Regions from separate parts of the Streptomyces sp. NPDC046881 genome, predicted to be linked through region 2. Evidence: riboswitches for the same ligand, from Rfam matches in the RefSeq annotation. Region 2 holds a riboswitch; each other region holds the start of a gene.
What was found. Region 2 has a riboswitch for S-adenosylmethionine ahead of ABZ923_RS18105 (amino acid ABC transporter permease). Riboswitches for the same ligand answer to the same signal wherever they lie in the genome.
Positions count from the first base shown of each region.

Region 1: linked by a shared signal. The riboswitch ahead of ABZ923_RS23130 (aminotransferase class V-fold PLP-dependent enzyme) and the one ahead of ABZ923_RS18105 (amino acid ABC transporter permease) in region 2 are both predicted to bind S-adenosylmethionine.
Region 3: linked by a shared signal. The riboswitch ahead of thrC (threonine synthase) and the one ahead of ABZ923_RS18105 (amino acid ABC transporter permease) in region 2 are both predicted to bind S-adenosylmethionine.

Region 1 covers NZ_JBEYXJ010000049.1:48,007-57,588, forward strand. The annotation lists gene ABZ923_RS23110 (hypothetical protein) at 29-268, opposite strand; gene ABZ923_RS23115 (rhomboid family intramembrane serine protease) at 423-1,166, shown strand; gene ABZ923_RS23120 (Lrp/AsnC ligand binding domain-containing protein) at 1,163-1,444, shown strand; gene ABZ923_RS23125 (serine/threonine-protein kinase) at 1,449-3,644, opposite strand; gene ABZ923_RS23130 (aminotransferase class V-fold PLP-dependent enzyme) at 3,697-5,058, opposite strand; SAM riboswitch class IV at 5,187-5,303, opposite strand; gene trpD (anthranilate phosphoribosyltransferase) at 5,378-6,442, opposite strand; gene ABZ923_RS23140 (cytochrome bc complex cytochrome b subunit) at 6,565-8,202, opposite strand; gene ABZ923_RS23145 (Rieske 2Fe-2S domain-containing protein) at 8,199-9,257, opposite strand; gene ABZ923_RS23150 (c-type cytochrome) at 9,254-9,582, opposite strand, start outside.
Region 2 covers NZ_JBEYXJ010000033.1:15,054-24,635, forward strand. The annotation lists gene ABZ923_RS18090 (GNAT family N-acetyltransferase) at 1-160, opposite strand, end outside; gene ABZ923_RS18095 (ABC transporter substrate-binding protein) at 216-1,235, opposite strand; gene ABZ923_RS18100 (amino acid ABC transporter ATP-binding protein) at 1,391-2,182, opposite strand; gene ABZ923_RS18105 (amino acid ABC transporter permease) at 2,179-3,162, opposite strand; SAM riboswitch class IV at 3,517-3,627, opposite strand; gene ABZ923_RS18110 (glutathione S-transferase C-terminal domain-containing protein) at 3,705-4,592, opposite strand; gene ABZ923_RS18115 (putative leader peptide) at 4,673-4,795, opposite strand; gene ABZ923_RS18120 (FAD-binding oxidoreductase) at 4,936-6,096, shown strand; gene ABZ923_RS18125 ((2Fe-2S)-binding protein) at 6,093-6,395, shown strand; gene ABZ923_RS18130 (FAD-dependent oxidoreductase) at 6,388-7,803, shown strand; gene ABZ923_RS18135 (dihydrodipicolinate synthase family protein) at 8,000-8,896, shown strand; gene ABZ923_RS18140 (proline racemase family protein) at 8,908-9,582, shown strand, end outside.
Region 3 covers NZ_JBEYXJ010000084.1:657-10,238, reverse strand. The annotation lists gene ABZ923_RS30245 (ROK family protein) at 1-740, opposite strand, end outside; gene ABZ923_RS30240 (extracellular solute-binding protein) at 883-2,136, shown strand; gene ABZ923_RS30235 (DUF3263 domain-containing protein) at 2,172-2,396, shown strand; gene otsB (trehalose-phosphatase) at 2,451-3,284, shown strand; gene ABZ923_RS30225 (trehalose-6-phosphate synthase) at 3,272-4,711, opposite strand; gene ABZ923_RS30220 (glucosyl-3-phosphoglycerate synthase) at 4,797-5,741, opposite strand; SAM riboswitch class I at 5,897-6,039, shown strand; gene thrC (threonine synthase) at 6,057-7,340, shown strand; gene ABZ923_RS30210 (ubiquitin-like small modifier protein 1) at 7,337-7,612, shown strand; gene ABZ923_RS30205 (cold-shock protein) at 8,052-8,255, shown strand; gene groL (chaperonin GroEL) at 8,555-9,582, shown strand, end outside.

The sequences.
Region 1 (9,582 bases), on a different contig from region 2:
GGAAAATGCCTCTCCGGGGCCGCTCCGCTCAGGAGCCGGCGCCCGGCCTGTCCACCAGTTCCACCTGGTCCACCGCGTTGCACCAGCGGCAGCGCACCGACTCGATGGTCTCACTGACCACCTCGCGCTCCTCCACCGTCGGCTCGCCGGCCAGGTCGAGGTGGACGTACTCGACGACCTTCGACGAGCGGGTGACGTCGAACCGGGTGAGGTTGCCGCACAGGGTGCAGCGCCATCGCGTGGTGGCCGTCGGCAGGGGAACCGTCATGGTGACTGTTCTCTTCCTTCTCGTGTCGGTCCGCGCCGGCCCCCCGGCGCGTGTGGCTCGTAACCCTACGGCCTGGCGGGGACTCGCCGCCCGTCCGTTCACGGCGGCGAGGCGGTCTGTCAGCTTGCGTCCCGTTACGTCATGCTCTGTAGTCATGATCAGCACCTGGAGCAGGGCGGCCGGCCGGACATGCAGAGCGGTCCGGGGTGCGCCGGCCCCGACGACGTACGGCCTGATCGCCCTGTGCACCCTGATCTTCGCGCTCGGCCCGGCCTCCGGGCTGGTCCCCGGGTACGGCACCGGGGAGGCGCTGCTCGCCGCACAGCGGACGTACTTCCGGCACTGGGGGGTGGTCCCGGCCGAGCTGTTCGACGGACCCGTCGGGGCGGCGCTCACCCCGGCCACCGCGCTGTTCGTGCACGGCAGCTGGGTGCATCTGCTCGGCAACATGCTCTTCCTCTTCGTCTTCGGGGCGATGACCGAGGAACGGATGGGCCGGGTGGAGTTCACCCTCTTCTACGCCGGCTGCGGCTACCTCGCCCTGCTGGGGTACGCGGCCGTCAACGCCGCCTCCGAGCAGTCGCTGGTCGGCGCCTCCGGGTCGATCTCCGCGGTGCTCGGCGCGTTCCTCTACCTGTTCCCCCGCGCGCGTGTGACCAGTCTTCTTCCGTTCCTGTTCTTCCTGCCGCTGCGCTTCCCCGCGTGGGTGGTGCTGCCGTTCTGGGCGGCCCTGCAGTGGCTGGCGGCGGCGCAGGCGTCCGACGGGCCGGGGGTGGCGTATCTGGCGCACCTGCTGGGGTTCGGTCTGGGCTTCGGTTACGCGTGGGTGCGGTACGGCCGTCCGACTAGAGTGAAAGCCGTCCCAGCTCCGGTCACCGAGGGAGAGAAACAGCCGTGATCACCGCGATCGTCCTGATCAAGACCAGTGTGGACCGGATCCCCGAGATCGCGGAGCAGATCGCCGCGCTCGACAGCGTCAGCGAGGTCTTCTCGGTCACCGGCACCTACGACCTGATCGCCATGGTCCGGGTCGCGCAGCACGAGGACCTCGCCGAGGTCATCCCTGGCCGGATCAGCAAGATCCCCGGCGTGGAGGCCACGGACACGCACGTCGCGTTCCGTACCTACTCCCAGCACGACCTGGAGGCCGCCTTCGCGATCGGCCTCGACAACTAGGCGGCTAGACGACCAGGTCGACCGCGGCGATACCGGTGCCCGAGGGGACGTAGAGGCGGCTGCCGCGGACGAGCGGGGTGTGCTGGTCGTCGGCCGCGGCCCGGCCGAGGGCCGTGTCCCAGCGCCGCCCGCCGTTCAGGTCCAGCGCCCACACCCGGTCGCCCGCGCGGGCGTACACGGTGTCGCCGGCCACCACCGCCCGGGGCTCGGCCGTGCTCCCCTGGATGTCGTGCGCCCAGGCCCGGGTGCCGTCGGCCGCCCGTACGGCGTACACCGTGCCCTGTTCCGTGCCGACGGCCAGCACCCGGTTGCCCGCCGTCAGGGGCCCGGCGTCGGCGTCCCTGCGCCACAGGCGCCGGCCGTCCGAGACGCGGAAGCCCTGGCGTTCGGGGCCGGAGTGCGTGATCAGGGTGGTGCCGGCGAGGGCGAGGACCGTGACGTCGGTGCCGCCGGCCACCCGCCACTTCCGCGTCCCGTCCCGCGCGTCCAGCGCCAGCAGCTCGTCGCCGTAGCTGCCCGTGTAGATCACCCCGCCCGCGACCAGGGGGGTGCCGGTGGGACCGGCCGGGGTCCTGAAGGTCCAGTTCTCGCTGCCGTCGGAGGCGTAGCTGCGCAGTGCGCCCGCGTCCGTGCCGCCGGTGGAGACGAGCACGTTCGTACCGAGCAGGACCGGGACGGCGTAGCCCTCGTCGCCGAGGGTGCGGGTCCACAGCGGGCTGCCGGACGGGCTCACCGCGGTCAGCCGGCGCACGTCGTCGCCGTGCAGGCCCACCACGCAGTACACGGCGTCCCGGGTGGCCACGGGGGTGGAGACGTCGTCGCCGAGCCGGACCTTCCAGCGCCGCGAGCCGTCCCGGGAGATCGCGTGCAGCACACCGCCGGAGGTGCCGGCGTAGACGACGGAACCGTCCGGGGAGAGCGCGCAGCAGGCGCCGTCCAGGCCGCCGATCCCGCCGAGGTCGTAACTCCAGCGCAGCACCGCGGACCGGGCGGAGGCCCCGGTCTCCGCCTCGCCGGGGGCGGAGCCCTCGGGCGACCGGTAGCTGCCGCCCAGGCTCTCGGTCCTGAACCCCCACTGCAGCAGCCAGCCACCGGCCCCGGCACCGGCCGCGGCGACGGCGCCCCCGGCGAGGACCTTCAGCAGACGCCGCCGCCCGGGGGCGACGGGGCCCAGGCGGCGCACGGGGGTGGTGGGGGTGACGGGGGCCGCGGGGGCTACGGTCGCAGTGCCGGAGGCGGGGGCGGGGGCGGGGGCCGGGACCGGGACCGGGACCGGGGCGGGCAGGTCGGGGGCCAGGTACTCCACGCCGCTGGGGCGGTCGTCGCAGGCCGGGCCCGGCTTCGCCGCGGGGCCGTACCAGTCCGGGCGGACGGCGGCGCGCAGGGTGTCCGGGGTGAAGCCCGCCTCGGCCAGCACCTCCCCCGGTTCCGGCCGCTCCAGCGCGTCCTCGGCCAGACAGGCCGCCACCAGCGGGCGGATGTCGTCCGGGACGCCGGACAGGTCGACGTCGCGGGTCAGGATGCGCAGCAGGACCACCGAGTCCTGGCCCTCGCCGAACGGCTCCCGGCCCGCCGCCGCGTAGGCGAGGACCGCGCCGAGGGAGAAGACGTCGCTCGGCGGGCCGACCTGGCCGCCGTTGCGGATCTGCTCCGGCGAGACGTAGCCGACCGAGCCGACGACCGCGCCGGTGTGGGTCAGCGCGGTGGCCTCCAGGGCCCGTACGATCCCGAAGTCGATGACCCGGGGCCCGTCCGGGCCGAGCAGGATGTTGGACGGCTTCAGGTCGCGGTGGACCAGGCCCTTGGCATGGATCGCGGCCAGCGCCTCGCCGAGCGCTGCGGCGAGGATCCGGACCGCGGGCCCGGGCAGCGCGCCGTGGTCCAGGACGGCGTCCCGCAGGTTCGGTCCGGGCACGAACTCCGTGGCCATCCAGGGACGTTCGGCCTCGGTGTCGGCGTCCACGACCCGTGCGGTGTACGTGCCCGCGCCGCCGACGGTCTGGGCGGCGCGGACCTCGTGGCGGAAGCGGGCGCGGAAGGTGCGGTCCTCGGCGTGCTCGGCCCGTACGACCTTCACGGCGAGCCGGAGACCCGTGCGGGACTCGGCGAGGTACACCTCGCCCATGCCGCCGGCGCCCAGTCTGTGCAGGACGGTGTACGGGCCGATGTGGCGCGGGTCTGCTGCGCGCAGCGGCTGCACTCCGGGCTCCCCCTGTCCAACGAGTCGTCAGGGGGAGGTTATACGGCGCTCCTCACACCGCCGGTACGCAGCGGCCGTCTTCCGTGCGGTACTGCCACTTCGCGCCGTCCGTCACGAGTTCCCTGACGGCGTCGACGAAGCGCTCGACGTGCTCGTCGGGGGTGCCGGCGCCGAAGCTGACGCGGATGGCGTTGAGGGACTTCTCGCCGGGGGCGGCCTCGGGGGCGCCGCACTCGCCCTGGGTCTGCGGGTCGCTGCCGAGCAGGGTGCGGACCAGGGGGTGGGCGCAGAAGAGGCCGTCGCGGACGCCGATGCCGTACTCGGCGGAGAGGGCGGCGGCGAAGTGGGAGCTGTTCCAGCCCTCGACGACGAAGGAGATGACACCGACCCGCGGGGCGTCGTCGCCGAAGAGGGAGAGGACGCGCACCCCGGGGACCTCGGCGAGGCCCGCGCGGACGGTGCGGACGAGGTGCTGTTCGCGCGCGACGAGGGTGTCCCAGCCGGCCTCGGTGAGGGCCTTGCAGGCGGAGGCGACGGCGTAGGCGCCGATGACGTTCGGGGAGCCGGCCTCGTGGCGGGCCGCGGTCCGGTGCCACTCGACGGCCACGCCGCCGTCCTCGCGCCGGGTCACCTTGCGGCTGGCGCCGCCGCCCGCGAGGTACGGCTCGGCCTCCTGGAGCCAGTCGGCGCGGCCGGCCAGGACGCCGGTGCCGAAGGGGGCGTACAGCTTGTGGCCGGAGAAGGCGACCCAGTCGACGTCGAGGTCCGTGACGGACACCGGGTGGTGGGGGGCCAGCTGGGCGGCGTCCAGGACGATCCGGGCACCGTGGGCGTGCGCGGCGGCGGCCAGTTCGCGCACCGGCCACAGCTCGCCGGTGACGTTGGAGGCGCCGGTGACGCAGACCAGGGCCGGGCCGTGCGGGTCGCGGCCGGCGAGGGCCCGCTCCAGGGTCTCGACCGCCTGCCGCGGGGTGCGCGGGGCGTCGAGGTAGGTGACCCGCGCGTTCTGCCAGGGCAGCAGGGAGGCGTGGTGCTCGGTCTCGAAGACGAAGACCTGGCAGCCGGCGGGGATCGCGCGGGCCAGGAGGTTGAGGGAGTCGGTGGTCGAGCGGGTGAAGACCACCTGGTCGGCCGGGCGGCAGTCGAGGAACTCGGCGACCGTCCTGCGGGCGTTCTCGAACAGGTCCGTGGAGAGCTGGGAGAGGTAGCCGGCACCGCGGTGGACGCTGCCGTAGTACGGGGCGTACGCGGCGACGTCGTCCCAGACGCGCTGGAGGGCGGGGGCACTGGCCGCGTAGTCCAGCGCGGCGTAGGCGACCTCGCCGCCGGTGACCAGCGGGACGGTGACATCACGCCCCAGAACGGGCAGAGGGGTGCAAACGGACTGGTCGGCGGCAGCGGTGAAGACAGACATGGCGGAACTCCCGTGAGAGGAAGGCGAAGAAGAGAAGAAGGGTGTGCGGAGGCGGGGCTCTGCGGCCCTAACGCATTCGCTTGCTCACGGAAGACTCCTCGACGACCAGGATCCCTGGATGCGTGAGGGATCCGCGCTTGCCGGGGACCTTGCTGTCCACGGCCTGGTCTTCACCCGGGGCACCCCGCCACGGACGGAGGGTTGCCGGACAGTCGGCCGGGGCCTCATGACTGTCACTCATGACCTGGTACAGGAACCTACGCGAGGTGATCGCCGCCCCGCAACCCGTGTCCGGATCGCGGGACGACGTCCTATGGCCCTAGGCGTTGCTGGCGGCCACCCAGCGGTCCAGGGTGCGCTTGGCCGCGCCCGAGTCGATGGACTCGGCGGCCTTGGCCATGCCGGCCCGGAGCTGCTCCGCCAGCGGTGCGTCGGTCGGCGTGAGCGCGACGAGCGCCGCGGCGGAGTTCAGCAGCACCGCGTCCCGTACGGCCCCCGTCTCGCCGTCGAGCAGACGGCGGGCGACCTCCGCGTTGTACGACGCGTCCGCGCCGCGCAGGGCCTCCACGGGGACGAGGTCGATGCCGACGTCCCTCGGGTCGAAGGTCTCCTCGGTGACCTTGCCGTCCCGGACGACCCACACCCGCGAGGTGGCGGTCGTGGTCAGCTCGTCCAGGCCGTCGTCGCCGCGGAAGACCAGCGAGGAGTTGCCGCGCTCGGCGAGGACGCCGGCCACCACCGGGGCCATCCGCCGATCGGCCACGCCGACGGCCTGGGCCCTGACCCTCGCCGGATTGGTCAGCGGACCCAGCACGTTGAAGGTCGTACGGATGCCCAACTGGCCGCGGGCGGCGGCCACATGACGCAGGGCCGGGTGGAACTTGACCGCGAAGCAGAAGGTGATCCCGGCCTCCTCGGCGACCTGCGGGACCCGCTCCAGCGGCAGGTTCAGATTGACGCCCAGCTTCTCCAGCACGTCCGACGCGCCCGACGCGGAGGACGCGGCCCGGTTGCCGTGCTTGACGACCTTCGCACCGGTGCCGGCGACGACGATCGAGGACATCGTGGAGATGTTCACCGTCTTGGCGCCGTCGCCGCCGGTGCCGACGATGTCGACGGTCCGGCCCGGTACCTCGATGACGTTCGCGTGCTCGTACATCGCGCGGACGAGCCCGGTGATCTCCTCCACCGTCTCGCCCTTGGCCCGCAGGGCCACGGCGAATCCCGCGATCTGCGCGTCGGTGGCCTCCCCGCGCATGATCCGGTCCATCGCCCATGCCGTGGCGTCCGCGCTCAGGTCACGGCCCTCCAGCAGGGCGTTCAGCACCTCGGGCCAGGAACGGCCCGCCGCGGTGTCGCCTCCAGCGGGGGTCACAGCGCTCATCAGCCGCTCCTGGTGTCGTGCACAGCATCGGTGGTCGGCACCAGCCTATCCACCCCCGCACACGGCGAAGGGCCCCGTCCGCGAACCGGACGGGGCCCTCTGCGTGGCGTGGCGACGCGGGATCAGTGGTGGCCGTGGCCGCTCGTGATCTCCTTGTACTCCTCGACGGTCGGCTTCGGGATCTGGTTGTCCTCGCCGTAGTAGGCGTTGGACAGCTTCACCCGGAGCTTCTCCGTGGCCGGCACCTTGCGCTCGACACCGTTCTCGTCGACCGTCGGACCGATCTCGGCCGGCTTGTACTGCTCGTGCGCGGTGAGCGTGTGCAGCTGCTCCTGGCTGAGCGGCTCGTGCACCTCGATGAACTCACCGTGCGGCAGCCGCTTGATGATGCCGGTCTCACGGCCGTGCAGCACCTTGTCGCGGTCGCGGCGCTGCAGGCCCAGGCAGATCCGCTTGGTGACGATGAACGCGATGACCGGTCCGGCGACGAAGAAGATCCGGACGAACCAGGTGACGGCGTTGATCGACAGGTGGAAGTGGGTGGCCCACAGGTCGTTGCCACCGCCGACCAGGGTGATCATGTAGATCGTCACCCAGGCGACACCGAACGCGGTACGGGTCGGGGCGTTGCGCGGGCGGTCCAGGATGTGGTGCTCGCGCTTGTCGCCGGTGATCCAGGACTCGATGAACGGGTAGACCGCGATCGCCGCCAGGACCAGCGGGAAGAGCACCAGCGGGATGAACACGCCGAGGACGAGCGTGTGACCCCAGAAGTTGACCTCCCAGCCCGGCATGAAGCGGATCAGACCCTCGGCGAAGCCCATGTACCAGTCGGGCTGGGCGCCGGTGGACACCTGGTCCGGACGGTAGGGGCCCATCGCCCAGATCGGGTTGATCTGCGCGACCGCGGCGATGGCCGCGATGACACCGAAGACCAGGAAGAAGAAGCCTCCGGCCTTGGCCATGTACACCGGCAGCAGCGGCATGCCGACGACGTTGTTGTTCGTCTTGCCGGGACCCGCGAACTGCGTGTGCTTGTGGTAGAAGACCAGGATCAGGTGCGCCACCATCAGGCCGAGCATGATGCCCGGCAGCAGCAGGATGTGGATCGAGTAGAACCGGGCGACGAAGTCGTGGCCGGGGAACTCTCCGCCGAACAGGAAGAACGACAGGTACGTGCCGATGATCGGCACGGACAGGATCGCGCCCTCCATGAAGCGGACACCGGTGCCGGAGAGCAGGTCGTCCGGGAGCGAGTAACCGGTGAAGCCGGTGAACATGCCGAGGACGAACAGCAGGAAGCCGAACAGCCAGTTGATCTCACGCGGCTTGCGGAACGCGCCGGTGAAGAACACGCGCATCATGTGCACGAACATGCCGGCGAGGAAGATCAGCGCGGCCCAGTGGTGGATCTGCCGGACCAGCAGACCACCGCGCACGTCGAAGGAGATGTGCAGGGTCGAGCTGAACGCCTCGGACATCAGCTGTCCCTGGAGCGGGACGTAGCTGCCGTGGTACTCCACCTCGTTCATCGACGGGTGGAAGAACAGCGTCAGGTACACACCCGTCAGGATGATGATGATGAAGCTGTACAGGCACACTTCGCCCAACATGAACGACCAGTGGTCGGGGAAGATCTTGCGCATGTTGGACTTGGCCAGGGAGTAGATCCCGAGCCGGCCGTCGGCCCAGTCGGCGACACGCTCGCCGGCCGGAGCCTTCCCGCGAGAGCGGGGCGTCTCGTTCGCTGCAGTACTCATCCGCGCTCCCAGAATGCAGGACCGACGGGCTCCTCGAAGTCGCCGAGCGCCTGGAGGTAACCCTCACTGTCCACACCGATGCGCAGCTGCGGCAGGGCGTGGCCGGCGGGACCGAAGATCACTCGGGCACCGTCGGAGAGGTCGAAGGTGGACTGGTGGCACGGGCACAGCACGTGGTGCGTCTGCTGCTCGTACAGCGAGATCGGGCAGCCGACGTGGGTGCAGATCTTGGAGAAGGCGACGATGCCCTCGTGCGACCAGTCGAGCTCGCGCTTGTCCTTGATGTTGCCCGGCTGCAGTCGGACGATCATCAGGGCCGCCTTGGCGATCTCCGTCTGGAACTCCTCCTCGGTCTCCTCCAGGCCGTCCGGCTTGGCGAAGGTGAGGGAGCCGACGGCGACGTCCTCGGGACGCAGCGGCTGGTTCGTGTTCATGTTGACCAGGCGCATGCCCTTGGCCCACATGGTGTGGCGCAGCGTGCTGTGCGGCAGCGGACCGAGGTCGCGCAGCAGCATGACGCCGGAGAGCGGCACCATGGCCAGCGCGCCGAACATGGTGTTGCGGATCAGCTTGCGACGGCCGAGCGCCGACTCCTTGGCGCCCTGGCGGAAGTCCTCGTGGACCTTCGCCCGGACCTCCGGGGGGGCCTCGATCGGGTGCCGGTCGTCGGCGACCTCCACGTCGGACATCAGGGTGCGGGCCCAGTGGACCGCGCCCGCGCCGATGCAGAACAGCGCCACGCCCAGGGTCAGACCCAGCGCGAAGTTCAGCGCGCTGAGGTGCCCGATCGGGAAGACGAAGATCGACTTGTCGTCCGGGATCGCCACGTACGAGGCGATGAAGCCGATGGTGGCCAGCATGGACACCGTGAACAGCAGGGCGACCATGCGCTCGGACCGCCTGGCGGCCCGCTCGTCGATGTCCTGGATCCGGTGCTCGTGCGGCGGCAGACCCGGGTCGGAGAACGGGTTCTCCTCGTCCGCGACGCTTACCGCGCCGTGGGCGTGGTCCTGCTCAGCGGGCAGGTTCTCTTCTGGAATGTCTTGGCTACTCATGACTTCTTGGCCTTTGCGGTCCGAGCGGCGACCCAGACGGCGACCGCGATCAGCGCGCCGAGGCCGAAGATCCAGGCGAACAGACCCTCACTGACCGGCCCGAGGCCGCCCAGCTCCAGGCCGCCGGGGTTCTCCGTCTCGCTGCCGTTGACCGCGTTCAGGTACGCGATGATGTCCTTCTTGTTCTTCTCCGACATCGTGGTGTCGGGGAAGGACGGCATGTTCTGCGGGCCCGTCTGCATGGCCTCGTAGATGTGCTTGGGAGCGACACCCTCCAGGCTCGGGGCGTACTTGCCCTTGGTCAGGGCACCGCCCTTGCCGGTGA
Region 2 (9,582 bases):
CGAAGGCGTACGTCTGCGGCCGGTAGCGGGCCGCCCGGCCGTGCCGGTCGGCGAGGTGGGCGTGCGGACCGTCGAGGGCGGCCCAGACGGCGTTGTCCAGGGCGGAGACACCCGGCAGGAGCGGGACTCCGCTTCCGCGGACGTCGGTCGGGTGGGCCACGGAAGCGGAGTCCTCTCTGCGGGTCGGGGGGCCGGGCCGGTCGCGTGACGGATCGTCAGGAGTTGGTGAGCGGCAGCCCGGGCGGGTTGACCTCCGACTTCGCCACGGACTCGTTGGAGAGGTTGTACGCGGCCAGCCACTTGCCGTACTGCCCGTGCTCGATCAGGTAGTTCAGGGCTTCGGCGAGCGGCTCGGCGAGCCCGCTGTCCTTCTTGGCGGTGGCGGCGATCAGCCCCTGGAGCGTCGCGCCGGCACCGGAGAAGGTGCCCGCGTTGCGGGTCGGGTTGGGGGTGTTCGCGGTCTGCCGGGCACGGTAGGAGATCGTGGGGTTGGGCCCGAAGTAGGCGTCGATCTTGCCGCTGTTCAGCGCCAGGTTGATGGCGTTCTGGTCCGGGAAGTACTTGACGGTGAGCTTCTTGCCCTCCTTGGCCAGCTTGGTCTTCCACTCCAGGAGGATCTTCTCCTGGTTGGTGCCGGCGCCCACGGTGACCGTCTTCCCGGCGAGGTTCTCGTAGTCGCCGTCGAAGTTCCAGGAGTTCTTCTTCAGCACCTCGAAGGCCAGGTTGTCCTTGCGGTAGGAGGCGAACTCGTACTTCTTCTTGCGCTCCTCGGTGACGGTGACGTTGGAGAAGGCCACGTCGACCTTGCCGCTGTCGACGCCGACGAAGAGGTTCTCCCAGGTGGAGTTCCTGATCTCGGGCTTGAGGCCGAGCACCGCGGCCACCAGGCGGCCGAGGTCGGGCTCGGAGCCGGTGAGGGTCTTCTGGTCGCTGCCCACGAAGTCCAGCGGCGCGGATCCCGAGGGCAGGCCTCCGACGCCGATGACGAGCTTGCCGCTCTTGCGGACCGAGGCGGGCAGGTGGGCGCTGATCGACTTCACCTCGGAGACCTTCAGCCCGGTCTCGGTGGCGGCGCCGTTGGACAGCCGGCCCACGGTCACCGTGCCGGCCGTGTCGGTGGTGGTGGCCGCGTCGCTGTCTCCGCCGCAGGCGGCGAGCCCGCCGGCCAGGGAGAGGGTCACGGTCGCCGCGGTGAGGCCGCGTACCAGGCTGCGTCGGGAGAACTGGCTGGGCATGGCTGTCCTTGTCGTTCGGAAGGTCCGGGAGGTTTGGGCAGGTTCGAGGGTTCGGGACGTGCGGGAGTCCGGGGGTCCGGGAGTCCGGGGGTCCGGGGGTCGCGGTACGGATGTGCGCCGGCAGGCGGACGGTCAGGGAGGCGGCTCGGGGGCGGTCAGAGCACCTTGCCGAGGAAGTCCCGGGTCCGTTCGTGCCGGGGCCGGTCCAGCACCTGGCCGGGCGGGCCCTGTTCGACGATCCGGCCGCCGTCGATGAAGACGACCCGGTCGGCGACCTCGCGGGCGAAGCCGATTTCGTGGGTGACGATGAGGAGGGTGGTGCCGCTGGTCGCCAGGTCCTTGATGACGGCCAGCACCTCGCCGACGAGTTCGGGGTCGAGCGCCGAGGTCGGCTCGTCGAAGAGGATGATCCCGGGCCGCAGGGCGAGGGCGCGGGCGATGGCGACGCGCTGCTGCTGGCCGCCGGACAGCTGCCGCGGGTAGGCGCCCGCCTTGTCGGCGAGGCCCACGCGGCCGAGCAGTTCGCGGGCGAGGTCCCGGGCCGCCGCCCTGGCCAGCCTGCCGGTGGCGACGGGAGCGGCGGCGACGTTGTCCAGCACGGTCAGGTGCGGGAAGAGGTTGAAGTTCTGGAAGACGAAGCCGATTCGGCTGCGCTGGGCGAGGAGGGCGCGCTCGCTCAGTTCCTTCAGCCGCCCCCCGTGCCGCTTCACCCCGATCAGCTCGCCGCCCACGCTGACGTGGCCGATCTCGGGCTTCTCCAGGTGGTTGACCACCCTGAGCAGCGTGGACTTGCCGGAACCGGACGGTCCGATGATCACCGTGACCTCGCCGGGGCGGACGGTCAGGTCGATGCCGTCGAGGACGCGGTGGGCGCCGTACCACTTGTGGACGCCGCGGACCTCGAGTGCGGCGGGTGCGGGCTTCGCGAGCACGGGTGCGGTGGTCATACGGCGGCCTCCCTGCGCAGCCGGGCGCGCAGCCCGGCCAGGCCGGCCCGGGCTTTCTGCAGCGGCGTCGGCGGCAGGGTGCGCGTGGCGCCCCGGGCGTAGTACCGCTCGACGTAGAACTGGACGACGGACACGGCGCTGGTCAGGATCAGGTACCAGACGGTGGCGACCATCAGCAGCGGCACGACGTCACCGGGATAGGTGCTGCCCATCGACTGCACGGCGCCGAACAGGTCGAGCAAGGACACGTAGAACACCAGGGACGTGCTCTTGATGAGGCCGATCAGCTGGTTGACGTAGTTCGGGGTGATGGACCGCAGGGCCTGCGGGAAGACGATCCGGCGGAACTGGTAGCCCTTGGGCAGGCCGAGCGCGGCGGCCGCCTCGTGCTGCCCCTGGTCGACGGAGAGGATGCCGCCGCGGACCACTTCGGCCGCGTACGCCGCCTCGTTGAGGCTGAGCCCGATGACGGCGATCGTCATGTCGGTGGCCAGCCGCGACTCGTCGAAGGTGACGAAGGCGGGGCCGAAGGGCACCCCGAGGCTCAGCGTCTTGTACAGGGCGCTGAAGTTGTACAGGAAGATCAGCACCACGATCAGCGGTACGGAACGGAACAGCCAGGTGTAGGTCCAGCTGACCGCGCGCAGCACCGGGCTTCCGGAGAGCCGGGCTACGGCCAGCAGGATCCCGCCGAGGAGGCCCAGCACCGCGCTGAGCGCGGCGACTTCGAGGGTGACGAGGAGGCCGTCGAGGACGGTCGGGCGCAGGAACCAGTAGCGGAAGCGGTCCCACTGGTAGAAGGGGTTGGTGACCAGTCCGTGCAGGATCTGCGCGACGAGCACGAGGACGACGGCGGTGACCATCCACCGGCCGGGCCGGCGCAGCGGCTGGACCCGCTGGGCGGTGAGGTGTTCTGACGGGGTGTCGGCTTGTACCGGCGGCTCGGCTGTCGAGACGGCGGCGCCTGGGGGTTCGCTCATGGCGGGCTCCGGCGGAGTCGGACACCCCGGGGCCGCGCACGGGCGGGCGTGTGCCGCGTCGGCACGGGGGCACGAGGCGGCGCACGGGCGAGCGCGGAACCGGGGGCTGGGCGGGCAACGGCACACCGGGCGGTGGGTGTGCGGCGGGAACGCGGGGGCTGGGAGGAGGCGTCAGCCCCGACAGCGGGCAGAGCCCGGTGCGGTACACAGTGCGCTGTTCACGCGGAGCAGATCGACGGCCCGGTCGGCGACGAGGAGACCGGCGTACGACGGTACGCAGCCCTGGGGGCGGCTCGCGGCCGTCCTGGGAGCTGCGTACATGGCGTCACCTGTCACTGTTCCGGGCCCCGTGGGGCCTCGCGCTTACCGAAAACGTCGTCCGGTCCGGTCGTCACCTGGGGCACCCCACCGCGATGCGAGGGTTGCCGGTCAGCGAGCCAGGGCTTGGCGCTGACGCTCATGACCGTTCTGAGCCGTAAGTAAGGCAGTTGCCCGTTCGAATGTCAACGGCCGTCCGCCACATGGACATCGGGAGGCCGCTCTCACCTGCGAGAAGCGTCTGGGGCGTCCGCGGCGTGGCCCGCCCAGTCCAGGATCTGGACGGCTGCTCCGGCGGCCTCCAGGCCCTGGCAGCGGCCGTGGTGGCGGCGGGCGATGCCGTCGAGGTCGAGGTGGCGGCCGAACGCGGGACGCGCGGCCAGGCGGCGGGCGTAGGCCCACAGGGCGCGGTGGCCGGCGATGCGGTGCACCGCGGAGGCGTCGAGGTGGCAGCGGTGGACGGTGTCGAGCTGCACCAGGGTCACCCACAGTTCGACGTCGGCGGCGGTGAGCCGGTCGTCGGCCAGGTACTCCTCCGCGTCCAGCCGTCGTTCCAGCCGGCCCAGGGTGTCGAGCAGCGTGTCGAGGGCGGCGGCCCGCTCGGCCGGGTCGGCGCCGGCCCGGCCGGCGCGCTGCGCGGCCTCCTCGATGCCCGCGGCGCACATCCGCTCGACGGCCTCGATCACGGACTCCAGCCCGGAGGGGTACAGGCGGGCCCGGTCCTGCGGCCCGAACCGGTCCAGGTCGCGCAGGATGTCGGGGGTGTGGGTGCTGACGATGCGTCCGGACCAGTCGTCGCTCAGCACGGGCGCGAGCGCGGGGCCCGTGTAGTGGTGGGCGCTGGCCTCGTACAGCGGGCGCAGCGCCGAGTGACCGCCGCCGGGACAGTCCGGGACGGGCGGCAGGAGGGTGACCGGACAGCTCGCGTCCAGGCCGAGCAGGCTGTGGCCGACGGCGAGGCGCAGCCCGTCGGGGCAGGCGGTGGACAGATGGAGCCGGTAGCGGTGCGGCACGGCGTAGTGGCCGCTGCGCGCGTCCTGGCCGATCCGCTCCCGGAAGAGGGGCGCGGTGCGGCGGGGGGACGGGACGGCGGCGAGCGGAGCGATGGACATGGGTCTCCCCGGGTGGTGGGCGTGCGGAGGGGCGCGCCGGCGCGGACGCGGCCGGCCGGTGAGGGCGGGTGGGGCCCGGCTCAGCGGTGGCGGCTGATCGCGCTGCAGACGCGCTGCAGGTCGATGTGGCGGCGGGAGGTGAGCAGGGGGGCGCGCAACGGCGTCCGGCCCGTGGAGCCGGTACCCGTCCGGAGGCGCGTCATGATTCCCTACCTGTTCACTAGGATTCCCTCCCTGGAGTGTCAATCCGGCTCCGTACGACGTCAAGGGGGCGTCCACGCCTGGGAATCGGGGACCGCGCCGGGGACTCCTCAGGCGGAGAAACATGTGACATAGTACTGGCGTGACGAAGCGACTGACCTGCGATGTCGTGGTCGTCGGGGCCGGAGTAGTGGGCGCGGCCTGCGCGCTGTACGCCGCACGGGCCGGACTCGACGTACGGCTGGTGGACCGGGGCCCGGTGTCCGGCGGCACCACCGGCGCCGGCGAGGGCAACCTGCTCGTCTCCGACAAGGAACCGGGTCCGGAACTCGGACTCGCCCTGCTGTCGGCCCGGTTGTGGGCCGAGCTCGCCGAGGAGCACGGCGCCGCTCTCGAGTACGAGCCCAAGGGCGGCCTCGTGGTCGCCCCGACGCCCGGGACCCTGGCCGCGCTCCGGGAGTTCGCGGCGGGACAGGCCGGCGCCGGCGTCACCGCCGTACCGGTCGACGCCCGTCAACTGGCCGAGCTGGAACCGCACCTGGCGCCCGGCATGACCGGCGGGGTGCACTACCCGCAGGACGCGCAGGTCATGCCCGCGCTGGCCGCCGCCCACCTGGCCCGCGCGTCCGGCGCCGCCCTGCACACCGGCCGGACCGTGACCGGCGTGCTGCGCACGGCAGGCGGCACGGTGTACGGCGTCCGCACCGACCGGGGCGACATCCACGCCCCGGCGGTGGTGAACGCGGCCGGCACCTGGGGCGGCGAGGTCGCGGCGCTGGCCGGCGTCCGGCTGCCGGTGCTCCCGCGACGCGGCTTCGTGCTCGTCACCGAGCCGCTGCCGCGGATGGTGCGGCACAAGGTGTACGCCGCGGACTACGTGGCCGACGTGGCCAGCGACTCGGCCGCGCTGCGCACCTCGCCGGTCGTGGAGGGCACGGCCGCCGGTCCGGTGCTGATCGGCGCCACCCGCGAACGGGTGGGCTTCGACCGCTCGCTGTCGCTGCCCGCGGTACGGGCGCTGGCGGCCGGGGCGATCGGGCTGTTCCCGTTCCTGGAGCGGGTCCGCGCCCTGCGGACGTACGCGGGCTTCCGGCCGTACCTGCCCGACCACCTGCCGGCCGTCGGCGCCGACCCGCGGGCGCCCGGCCTGTTCCACGCCTGCGGGCACGAGGGCGCGGGCATCGGACTCGCGCCCGGCACCGGGTGGTTGGTCGCACAGGCGATCACCGGCAAGGCGCCCGGACTGGATCCCACACCGTTCCGGCCGGAGCGGTTCCACACCGAGGGAGGCGACGTCCGGTGAATCCGCTGGAGAAGACCCGCGCCCGGCCGGGCGCGGCCTGCACCGTCACCTTCGACGGCCGGCCCCTGACGGCGCTGCCGGGCCAGACGGTCGCGGCGGCCCTGTGGGCGGCGGGCGTGACGGCCTGGCGCAGCACGCGCGGCACCGGCCGGCCCCGCGGGGTGTTCTGCGGGATCGGGGTGTGCTTCGACTGCCTGGTGACCGTCAACGGCCGCCCCGGCCAACGGGCTTGTCTGGTGCCGGTGCGCCCGGGGGACGAGATCCGCACACAGGAGGGGACGGGCCGGGACGATGACTGAACGACCGCGACTCGCCGTCGTCGGCGCGGGCCCGGCCGGCCTCGCCGGGGCACTGGCGGCGGCCGCACGAGGCGTCCGGGTGCTGCTGGTCGACGCGGCCGAGCAGGCCGGCGGCCAGTTCTACCGGCAGCCCGCCCCCGCCCTCGGCGCCCGCCGGCCGCAGGCCCTGCACCACCAGTGGCGCACCTGGGAGCGGCTTCGGGACGCCCTGGACCGGCACCGCGAGGCCGGCCGTGTCACGCACCTGACCGACCATCACGTGTGGTGCGTGGAGCGGGACTCCGCCTCCGGAACGTTCTGTGTGCACGCCCTGCTCGGCCCCGCGCAGGAGGAGGGCGTCACCGTCCGCGCCGACGCCGTCCTGCTCGCCACCGGCGGGTACGAACAGGTGCTGCCCTTCCCGGGCTGGACACTGCCCGGGGTCGTCACGGCCGGCGGCGCGCAGGCCATGCTCAAGGGCGGCCTGGTGCTGCCCGGCCGGACGGCCGTGGTCGCCGGGACCGGGCCGCTGCTGCTGCCGGTGGCCACCGGGCTCGCCGCGGCCGGTGCCCGGGTCGCCGCGCTGGTCGAGTCCGCCGGACCGGCCGCGCTGCTGCGCCGGGCGCCCGCCCTGGCCGCGCAGCCCGGCAAACTCGCCGAGGGCGCCGGATACGCGGCCCGGCTGCTGCGGCACGGGGTGCGCACACTGGCCCGGCACACCGTCGTGGCGGCGCACGGCACCGACCGGGTGGAGGCGGTGACGGTGGCCGCGCTCGACCGGGACGGCGGCCTCCGGCCCGGCAGCGCCCGCCGCATCGCCTGCGACACCCTCGCCGTCGGCCACGGCATGCTGCCGCACACCGACCTCGCCGAGACCCTCGGCTGCACCCTGTCCGGCTCCGCCGTACAGGTCGACGAGGAGCAGCGCACCGACGTGCCCGGTGTCTGGGCAGCCGGGGAGGCCACCGGGGTCGGCGGCGCGGCGCTCGCGCTCGCCGAGGGGCACATCGCCGGGCGCTCGGCCGCCGCCCGGCTGCACGGCACCGCCCCCGACCCGCGCCGCTGGGCCGCCGCCGCCCGGGCCCGGACCCGGCTGCGGGAGTTCGCCACGGCCCTGGACGCGGTGTACACCCCGCCGGCGGGCTGGGCGGACCGGGTCCCGGACGACACGGTGGTGTGCCGCTGCGAGGAGGTCACCGCCGGGCAGGTGCGCGCGTCCGCCGGCACGCTGGGCGCCGGCGACCTGCGCACCGTGAAGCTGCTCACCCGGGCAGGGATGGGCTGGTGCCAGGGGAGGATGTGCGCGCCCGCGGTGGCCGGCCTGACCGGCTGCCCGCTCACCCCCGGCCGACGGCCGTTCGCCCGGCCGGTACCGCTCGGGGTCCTGGCCACCCTGCCGGACCGGACGGGGACCGCCCTGCCGGACTGACTCAGCCCCGCCGAACCGGACCGAGTACACCCTGCCGGACCGGACCGAGCCCGCCCCGCCGGAAACGGACTGACTCCACCCCGCCGGACCGAACCGGGTCCGCCCCGCCGGAGAGTGACAGGCCGGCCCTGCCAGAGCAGAGTCCGGCCCCCCGCGCGTCAGTAACATGTCACACCCTACTGATTGGGAGAGCCCCATGACCGACCCGCAGCACCGCCCCTGGCGCGGCATCCTCGTCGCCACCGCCCTCCCGCTGCGCGACGACCTCTCGGTCGACCATGACCGCTACGCCGAGCACTGCGCCTGGCTCGTCGCGAACGGCTGCGACGGAGTCGTACCGAACGGCTCGCTCGGCGAGTACCAGGTGCTCACCCCCGAGGAGCGGGCCCGGGTGGTGGAGACCGCCGTGGCCGCGGTCGGCGGGGAGCGCGTGATGCCGGGCGTCTCCGCGTACGGCTCGGCGGAGGCCCGGCGCTGGGCCGAGCAGGCGGGCGAGGCGGGCTGTGCCTCGGTGATGCTGCTGCCGCCCAACGCCTACCGTGCCGACGAGCGCTCGGTGCTCGCCCACTACGCGGAGGTCGCGCGGGCGGGCCTGCCCGTGGTGGCGTACAACAACCCGATCGACACCAAGGTCGACCTGGTGCCCGAGCTCCTCGCCCGGCTGCACGGCGAGGGGCTCGTGCAGGCCGTCAAGGAGTTCTCCGGTGACGTCCGCCGCGCCTACCGCATCGCCGAACTCGCCCCCGACCTGGACCTGCTGATCGGCGCCGACGACGTGACCCTGGAGCTGGCGGTGGCCGGCGCCAAGGGCTGGGTGGCCGGCTACCCCAACGCCCTCCCGCGCGCCTCGGCGGAGCTGTACCGCGCCGCGCTCGCCGGGGACCTCACCACCGCGCTCCCGCTGTACCGGCAGCTGCACCCGCTGCTGCGCTGGGACTCCCGGACGGAGTTCGTCCAGGCGATCAAACTCTCCATGGACGTCGTCGGACGGTACGGCGGCCCGGTGCGCCCGCCGCGGGCCCCGCTGCCGCCCGAGCAGGAGGCCGCGGTCCGCGCGGCCACCGAGAAGGCCGTCGCCGCCGGCCTCGCGTAAGGAGCCTCCCCATGCGCAGCAAGCTCGTCCTGCACGCCGTCGACTCGCACACCGAGGGCATGCCGACCCGCGTGATCACCGGCGGGATCGGCACCGTCCCGGGGGCGACCATGAACGAGCGGCGGCTGTGGTTCCGCGAACACCGCGACGCCGTCAAGCAGTTGCTGATGAACGAGCCGCGCGGCCACTCCGCGATGAGCGGCGCGATCCTGCAGCCGCCGACCCGCCCCGACTGCGACTGGGGCGTCCTCTACATCGAGGTCTCCGGCTATCTGCCGATGTGCGGGCACGGCACGATCGGGGTGGCCACGGTGCTGGTGGAGACCGGCATGGTGGAGGTCACCGAGCCGGTGACCACCATCCGGCTCGATACCCCGGCGGGACTCGTGGTCGCCGAGGTCGCGGTGGAGAACGGCGCCGCCCGGAACGTGACGCTCAGGAACGTGCCGTCGTTCGCGGCCGGCCTGGACCGCGAGATCACCCTGCCGGACGGCCGTACCGTCACCTACGACCTGGCCTACGGCGGCAACTTCTACGCGATCCTGCCGCTGGAGGCGTTCGGGCTGCCCTTCGACCGCGCCCGCAAGGACGACATCCTGGCGGCCGGCCTGTCGCTGATGGCTGCGATCAACGCGCAGGCGGAGCCGGTGCACCCCGAGGACCCGTCGATCCGGGGCTGCCACCAC
Region 3 (9,582 bases), on a different contig from region 2:
GTGCGGGGGTCCAGCAGGGTGAGGGCGGTGACCAGCCCGTCGGCGAGCGCACCGACCGCCTCGTCCCAGACCCGGACGGCGTTCGGGTCGCCGGACGCGACGGCCCTCGCGCAGTCCGCGGCGTCCGCGTCCGGGTCGCCGCAGGCCGCGGCCCAGGCCTCGGTGACGGCGGACGCGGAGGCGTACCGCTCCAGACAGCCGCGCTGCCCGCACGGGCAGGGGGCCCCGCCGGGCCGTACGACGATGTGGCCGATCTCGCCCGCGAAGCCGTGCGCGCCGGACTCCACGCGCCCGTCGATGCCGATGGCGCCGGCGATCCCGGTGCCCAGCGGCACGAACAGGAACCGGTCCGCGCCCCGGCCGGCGCCGATCCGGCCCTCGGCGAGGCCGCCGGTGCGCACGTCGTGGCCGAGGGCGACGGGCATCCCGAGCCGCTCGGCGAGCAGGGCGCGCAGGGGTACGTCCCGCCAGCCGAGGTTGGCGGCGTAGACGGCGGTGCCGGTCCGCTCGTCGACGATGCCGGGGACCGCGACGCCGGCCGCGCCGGCGGGTTCGCCGTACCGCTCGACGCCGTGGGCGCGCAGCTCGGCGGCGAAGTCGAGGATGCCCGCGAGCACGGCGTCGGGGCCGCGCTCGCGGCCGGTGGCGCGGCGGGCGCGGTGCAGGGTCGCGCCGTCGTCGCCGACGAGGGCGGCCTTCATCCCGGTACCGCCCACGTCGAGGGCGATGACATGTCTCACCACGTGGCCTAGTGTGACCCTCCCACCCGGGAGAGGTCTAGTCCACTCACGTGGTGTAGACCTTATGTGTCCATATGTTGAACGGTCAGACAGCAGGGTTGGGGCTTTGAGGGTGCGTCGGCTTACGGCAGGAACGATCGCGGTGGTGTCCGCTCTGGGCATGACGGCGGTGCTCGGCGGCTGCGGGAGTACGAGCTCCTCCGACGTCACCCTCAGACTCGTCGCCGCCGACTACGGCGACTCCGCCGCGAACAGCTCCAAGAAGTACTGGGACACCCTGGCCGAGGAGTACGAGAAGCAGCACTCCGGGGTGAAGATCGAGGTCAGCGTCTACTCCTGGAACGACGTCGACCGCAAGGTCAAGGAGATGGTCGACGCCGGCCACGCCCCCGACCTGGCCCAGATCGGCGCCTACGCCGACTACGCCGCCGCGGGCAAGCTCTACCCGGCCTCGGACCTGCTCTCCATCCGCACCCAGGCCGACTTCCTCTCCCAGCTCGCCGACGCCGGCGAGTGGAAGCACACGCAGTACGGCATCCCGTTCGCCGCCTCCACGCGCGTGCTCTTCTACAACAAGACCCTGTTCGCCAAGGCCAACCTCACGCCGCCCACCACCTGGGCCGAGCTGGCCGCCGACGCCAGGGCGCTCAAGGCGCAGGGCGTGAAGTACCCGTACGCGCTGCCGCTCGGGCCCGAGGAGGCCCAGGCCGAGACCATGCAGTGGCTGCTGAGCGGCGGCAACGGCGGCAGCGGCTACACCGACGACGTCGGCACCTACACCATCGACTCCACCGCGAACGTCGACACCTTCACCTGGCTCAAGGACGAGCTGGTCGGCAAGGGCCTGACCGGCCCGGTCGCGCCCGGCAAGCTCAACCGCGCGGACGCGTTCGCCGCGTTCGCCGACGGCCGGGTCGGGATGCTCAACGGGCACCCCACGCTGATCCAGCAGGCCGAGAAGAAGGGCGTGAAGTTCGGCATGGTGCCGATGCCGGGCCGCACCGGCAGGGCCAGGGCGTCCATGGGCGTCGCCGACTGGATGATGGCCTTCAAGCAGAACGGGCACGCCGACCAGATCGGCGACTTCCTCGACTTCGTCTACAGCGAGAAGAACGTCCTCGACTTCTCCCGGAAGTACGGGCTGCTGCCGGTCACCGGGTCCGCCTCCAACACCATGGCGGCCTCGGACGCCCCCACCGACAAGGCCCTGCGCCCCTTCCTGGAGCAGCTGCCCACCTCCGAGCTGTACCCGGTGGGCAAGACCTCCTGGGCGGCGGTCAGCGCGGCCGTGAAGCAGAACATAGGCCAGGCCGTCGCCCCCGGCGGCAGCCCCTCCGGCGTCCTGACCCGCCTGGAGTCCACGGCCACGGCGGCCGACAGCAGCAACGCGAACTGAGCCCGTTGTCGGTGCCCGCCGCTACGGTGGCGGGCATGGAACTGGGCACCCGAGAGAAAGCCGTCCTCGCCCTGGAACGCCGCGCCTTCCCCGGCCCCGGCGCGAAGGAGCGAGCGATACGCGAGGAACTCGGCCTCTCCCCGGTCCGCTACTACCAGCTCCTGAACGCCCTGCTGGACGACGAGCGGGCCCTGGCCCACGACCCGGTCACGGTCAACCGCCTGCGCCGGGTGCGGGAGGCGCGCCGCAGGGAGCGCTGAGCCGGTGGGGGCCGCCCAGGCGTGAGGGGGGCCGGAGCCGGATACTGTCGCGGTATGGATCCTCTGCCCACCCCGCAGACCCAGCCCGGCCGGGACGGCCTCGCCGCCCTGCTCGCGCAGCCCCGCACCGCGCTGATCGGCCTGGACTTCGACGGCACCCTGGCCCCCATCGTCGCCGACCCCGAGCAGGCCCGCGCCCACCCCGGCGCCGTGCCCGCACTGGCCGCGCTCGCCCCGCAGGTGGCCTCCGTCGCCGTGATCACCGGCCGCCCGCCCGAGGTCGCGGTCCGCAACGGCGGCTTCGCCGGCGTCCCCGGCCTGGAGCACCTCACCGTCCTCGGCCACTACGGCGCCGAACGCTGGGACGCGGCCACCGGCACGGTCACCGCCCCGCCCCCGCACCCCGGCGTGGCCGCCGTCCGCGCCGAGCTGCCCCGCCTGCTGGAGCGCGTAGGCGCCGGCGAGGGCATCTTGATCGAGGAGAAGGGCCGGGCCCTCGCGGTGCACACCCGCCGTGCCGCCGACCCGCAGGCCGCCCTCGAGTCCCTGCGCGGCCCCCTCTCCGACCTCGCCACCCGGCACGGCCTGATCGTCGAACCCGGCCGCCTGGTCCTGGAACTGCGCCCCCCGGGCATGGACAAGGGCGTGGCCCTCCTGGGCCACGCCCGCGCCATCGGTGCCGGATGCGTCGTCTACGCCGGCGACGACCTCGGCGACCTCCCGGCCTTCGCCGCCGTCGACAAGCTCCGCACCAACGGCGTCCCCGGCCTGCTGGTCTGCAGCGGCAGCGCCGAGGTCACCGAGCTGGCGGAACGCGCCGACCTGGTGGTGAACGGCCCGGAGGGCGTCGTGGAGCTGCTCGGGGCGCTCGCCGCTCAGCTCGGCTGACCGGTCAGCGCGCCCAGCTGGTCCAGGAACCACCGGGTCGGCGGCAGCGCGGTCGCGGCGGCGGCCAGCCGCTTGGAGCGTTCGGCGCGCTCGGCCCTCGGCAGGGTCAGCGCCTCGTGCAGGGCCCGGGCCGTGCCCGCGATGTCGTACGGGTTCACCGTGAACGCGTCCTCGCCCAGCTCCTCGTACGCCCCGGCCTCCCGTGACAGCACCAGCGCGCAGCCCTGGTCGGAGACGACCGGGACCTCCTTGGCGACGAGGTTCATGCCGTCCCGGATGGGGTTCACGAGGGCCACGTCGGCCAGCCGGTACGCGGCCAGGGAGCGCGCGAAGTCGTCCTTCACGTGCAGCTCGACGGGGGTCCAGCCCGCGGTGCCGTACCGCTCGTTGATCTCCTCCGCGACCCGCTGCACCTCGGCCGTGTACTCCCGGTACACGGCGAGGTCCTGCCGGGACGGGTAGGCGAACGCCACGTGGACGACCTTCTCCCGCCACTCGGGGTGGTCCGCCAGCAGCTGCTCGTACGCCAGCAGGCCGCGCACGATGTTCTTGGACAGCTCGGTGCGATCCACCCGGACGATCGTCTTCCGGTCCGGTCCGATCTCCTTCCGCAGCGCCGCCATCCGCTCGTCCACGTCCGGCTCGTGCGCCCGCTTGCGCAGGAAGTCCGCGTCCGCGCCCAGCCCGTGCACCCCGATCTCGGTACCGGACGGGATGCCGGGCCCGAGCACCGCGTGACAGCAGTCGGTGAACGCGTCCGCCCACCGCCGGGTGAGGAACGCCGCCCGGTCCGCGCCCAGGATGCCGCCGAGCAGCTCGGCCGCGATGTCGTCGGGAAGCAGCCGGAAGTAGTCCGGCGGCGCCCACGGGGTGTGCGAGAAGTGGCCGATGCGCAGGTCGGGACGGAGCTGGCGGAGCATGCGGGGGGCGAGGGCCAGGTGGTAGTCCTGGATCAGCACCGCCGCGCCCTCGGCCGCCTCCTCGGCCAGCGCCTCGGCGAACGCCCGGTTGTACGCCTGGTACGAGCCCCACTGCCGCCGGAACTCCGCGTCGAAGACCGGCTCCAGCGGGGTCTGGTACAGCATGTGGTGGACGAACCAGAGCACCGAGTTGGCGATGCCGTTGTACGCCTCGGCGTGCACGCTCGCGTCGATGTCGAGCATCCGCACCCGCTGCCCGCCGGTCTCCTCGGCCGGCAGCAGTCCGCCGTCCGCGCGCCGCACGGCCGCCCGGTCGCCTTCGCCGAGCGCGGCGCACACCCACACCGAGCCCGCGTCCGAGCCGATGGCGGACAGTCCCGAGACCAGCCCGCCACCACCCCGTCTGGCGTGCAGCGAGCCGTCCTCGCCCACCTGGTAGGAGACCGGGCCGCGGTTCGACGCGACCAGCACATGAGCCTTTTCAGCGGGAGCACGCGTGGAAGCCATACGCCTCAACCTAGCCCGGCCCGGAAACGCTCAAACGTACGCTCCGCCCGGCGGGGGCCGGGGCGGGGGACCGTATACGGGGAGTTCACGCCACCTTCCGCTCGGCGTACTCCGCGATCTCCACCATGGGCGGCCGCTCCTCGGTGTCCACCGAGTAGGTCCGCGGCTCGAACCCGTCCTCGCCCCGCTCGAACTGCGTGAGCGAGGGCCGGACGAGGTGGCCGCGCGCGAGCCGCAGCTGAGCCGTGCGGTAGATCGCCGCCGCCATCCGGCCGAGGGCCTGCCCGTCCTGGTGCCGGTGCTTGCGCACCCCCAGGTCGACCTGGGCCAGCGCGTCCAGGCCGACCAGGTGCAGCGCGTCGACCAGCATGCCCAGCTCCACGCCGTAGCCCACCGGGAACGGCAGCTGTTCCAGCAGGGAGCGGCGGGCCGCGTACTCGCCGCCCAGCGGCTGCACGAACCCGGCCAGCTGCGGCCAGTGCATGTTCAGCAGCGGACGGGCCATGAGTTCGGTGACCCGGCCGCCCTGCCCGGAGGCACCGGCGAGCGGGCGGTCGTACATGCCCTTGACCAGGTCGACGTCCGGTTCGGTGAGCAGCGGGCCGACGATCCCGGTGACGAAGTCGGAGGAGAACTCCCGCAGGTCCGCGTCGACGAAGCAGACGATGTCCCCGCCGGTCACCAGCAGCGAGCGCCACAGCACCTCGCCCTTGCCGGGGACGGCGGGTATGCGGGGCAGGATGTCGTCGCGGTGGACGACCCGGGCGCCCGCGCGCGCGGCGACCTCGGCGGTGCGGTCGGTGGAACCGGAGTCGACGACCACGATCTCGTCCACGAGCGGCACCTGCTCCACGAGGTCGTGCCGGACGACCGCGACGATGTCGCCGACCGTCTCCTCCTCGTTGAGCGCGGGCAGCACGACGCTGATCGTCTGGCCCGTGCGCTGCTTGGCCGCCACGACCTGGTGCAGCGGTCGGTCGGCCACGGACCAGGAGCGGGTGCTCAGCCAGCGCTCGACTTCTTCCAGCACGGTCGGCGGCTCCTCACTGTCACGACCACACGTCACCGTGTGATCCATCTCGCGGTTCGGACGACTATCTCAACTGTCCTGGCCGTCGGTTACAGTCTTGAACAACGCCGATGACCATCGCATGTCGGGGGTCGCGGGCGTCCACAACCGAATACCGCTCATCCAGAGGGGCAGAGGGACACGGCCCGATGAAGCCCCGGCAACCCTCCAGTCGGCTCTCGTCCTCGTAGCGAGGCTCCCGGCTAGGGAAGGTGCCAAATCCGTCTCACGGCGAGATGCGTCGTGAGGAAGATGAGGAGAAAGGGCCTCGCCTCCATGGCTGTGCAGACAGTTGCCACCTCCAGCGACACCACCGTCGACCTCGGTCCCGCCGCCGCCCTGAGCTGTCGCGAGTGCGGTCACCGCGTCCCGCTCGGTCCGGTCTTCGCCTGTGAGGAGTGCTTCGGCCCGCTCGAGATCGCCTACGACTTCTCCGCCTACGACACCGAGGAACTGCGCCGGCGCATCGAGGCCGGCCCCGCGAACATCTGGCGGTACGCGCCGCTGCTGCCCGTCCCGGCGGACGTCACCGACAAGCCCAACCTCAACCCCGGCTGGACCAAGCTCGTCGAGGCCGACAACCTGGCGCGCGAGCTGGGCGTGACCGGCGGCCTGTTCGTGAAGGACGACTCCGGGAACCCGACCCACTCCTTCAAGGACCGGGTCGTCGCCCAGGCCCTGGAGGCCGCCCGCGCCTTCGGCTTCACCACGCTCTCCTGCTCCTCCACCGGCAACCTGGCCGGCGCCGTCGGCGCCGCCGCCGCCCGGGCCGGCTTCCGCTCCTGCGTGTTCATCCCGCACGACCTGGAGCAGGGCAAGGTCGTCATGGCCGCGGTCTACGGCGGCGAACTGGTCGGCATCGAGGGCAACTACGACGACGTGAACCGCTTCTGCTCGGAGCTGATCGGCGACCCGGCCGGCGAGGGCTGGGGCTTCGTCAACGTCAACCTGCGGCCGTACTACGCGGAGGGCTCCAAGACCCTGGCGTACGAGATCTGCGAGCAGCTCGGCTGGCGGCTGCCCGACCAGATCGTGGTCCCGATCGCCTCCGGCTCCCAGCTCACGAAGATCGACAAGGGTCTCCAGGAGCTGATCAAGCTGGGTCTGGTGGAGGACAGGCCGTACAAGATCTTCGGTGCGCAGGCCGAGGGCTGCTCGCCGGTGTCCACCGCCTTCAAGGCCGGCCACGACGTGGTCCGCCCGCAGAAGCCGAACACCATCGCCAAGTCCCTGGCCATCGGCAACCCGGCCGACGGGCCGTACGTCCTGGACATCGCGCGCCGTACCGGCGGTGTGGTGGAGGACGTGACGGACGCGGAGATCGTGGACGCGATCAAGCTGCTCGCCCGCACGGAGGGCATCTTCGCGGAGACCGCCGGCGGCGTGACCGTGGGCGTGACGCGCAAGCTGATCGAGAGCGGCCGGCTGGACCCGGCCCTCACGACCGTCGTGCTCAACACGGGCGACGGCCTCAAGACCCTGGACGCGGTGGCCGGGACCGGCCTCACCGCCACCATCCGCCCGACCCTGGACTCCTTCCGAGAGGCTGGCCTCGCATGAGCGTGACCGTTCGCATCCCCACCATCCTGCGCACCTACACCGGCGGGCAGGCCGAGGTCGCCGCCGAGGGGGCGACGCTCGGCGAGGTCATCGCCGATCTGGAGAAGAGCCACACCGGGATCGCCGCCCGCGTCCTGGACGACCAGGGCAAGCTGCGCCGCTTCGTCAACGTGTACGTCAACGACGACGACGTCCGGTTCGAGCAGGGCTTGGACACGGCGACCCCGGACGGCGCCGGTGTCTCCATCATCCCGGCGGTCGCAGGCGGCTGAACGGCCCGCAATTACCATCGGTAACACCGGTTACCGATTGTTCATCGGATTGCCCCCTCCGTAAGAGAAGCGGAGGGGGCAATTCTGCGTGATTGAGCGCGGTAAGGTTGGGGAACACGGCCCGGGTCTTCGGGTCGAAGGCCCTGGAATCATGCCGGGCGACCCGACAAGAAGTAGCCAAAGTGTGCGGGTTGTCTGCGGCTTTTGTGGCTTTTATGGGGCCCGACTTGCCCTGAATTCGGGCGAATTCTCACCACATTCCGGACCGCCCGCGTCCAGAATTCTCGTCCGATTGACCTGTTGCAGACGGCAGTTGGACAGATACATTCAGCCGCGGTCGACGCGTTCCGGCGCACGCCCCCGTCCCATGGGGGGTGAGGTCTGACCCGGGTCCGCGAAGTGTGGATCTGTGCAAGGGCCAGTAATAGGGGAGTTAGGCATGGCTCAGGGCACCGTCAAGTGGTTCAACGCGGAGAAGGGGTACGGCTTCATCGCGGTCGACGGTGGTGCGGACGTCTTCGTCCACTACAGCGCGATTCAGATGGACGGCTACCGCACCCTGGAAGAGGGCCAGCGGGTCGAGTTCGAGATCTCGCAGGGCCAGAAGGGCCCGCAGGCCGACATGGTTCGCGTCACCGCCTGAACGTTTCTTGTCCGAAGGGCCCGCACCTCGCACGGGGTGCGGGCCCTTCGCCGTGCCCCGGTTCCGCTGTTCGCGTGCGGCTGACGGGGGCCCCGTACCGGTGCAGGCGCTTGCACTCGACCATGCCGAGTGCTAATCATTGGCGTTAGCACTCTGAAGGTGAGAGTGACAGTGAAGGACCGGGTCGGTGAGGCCCGCAGGCCGGGTGGGGCAAGGAACCACGAGGCCGGCGAGCCGTCCGTCGCGGGCGCGGGCGCGGTCCGAAGGAATCACCCCCAGTCCTGGAGGGACCACTTCACATGGCCAAGATCATCGCGTTCGACGAGGAGGCGCGGCGCGGCCTCGAGCGCGGCATGAACCAGCTCGCGGACGCCGTGAAGGTGACGCTCGGCCCCAAGGGTCGCAACGTCGTCCTCGAGAAGAAGTGGGGCGCCCCCACGATCACCAACGATGGTGTCTCCATCGCCAAGGAGATCGAGCTCGAGGACCCGTACGAGAAGATCGGCGCCGAGCTGGTCAAGGAAGTCGCCAAGAAGACGGACGACGTCGCCGGTGACGGTACGACCACCGCGACCGTGCTCGCCCAGGCCCTGGTCAAGGAAGGCCTGCGCAACGTCGCCGCCGGTGCCAACCCGATGGCTCTGAAGCGCGGTATCGAGAAGGCCGTCGAGGCCGTCTCCGCCGCCCTGCTGGAGCAGGCGAAGGACGTCGAGACCAAGGAGCAGATCGCCTCCACCGCGTCCATCTCCGCCGCCGACACCCAGATCGGCGAGCTGATCGCCGAGGCCATGGACAAGGTCGGCAAGGAAGGCGTCATCACCGTCGAGGAGAGCAACACCTTCGGTCTGGAGCTGGAGCTCACCGAGGGCATGCGCTTCGACAAGGGCTACATCTCCGCCTACTTCGCGACCGACATGGAGCGCATGGAGGCGTCGCTCGAGGACCCGTACATCCTCATCGCCAACTCCAAGATCTCCTCGGTCAAGGACCTGCTCCCGCTGCTGGAGAAGGTCATGCAGTCGGGCAAGCCGCTGCTGATCATCGCCGAGGACGTCGAGGGCGAGGCCCTGTCGACCCTGGTCGTCAACAAGATCCGCGGCACCTTCAAGTCCGTCGCCGTCAAGGCCCCGGGCTTCGGCGACCGCCGCAAGGCCATGCTCGGCGACATCGCCATCCTCACGGGCGGCGAGGTCATCTCCGAGGAGGTCGGCCTCAAGCTGGAGAACGCGACCCTGGACCTCCTGGGCCGCGCCCGCAAGGTCGTCATCACCAAGGACGAGACCACCATCGTCGACGGTGCCGGCTCGTCCGACCAGGTCAACGGCCG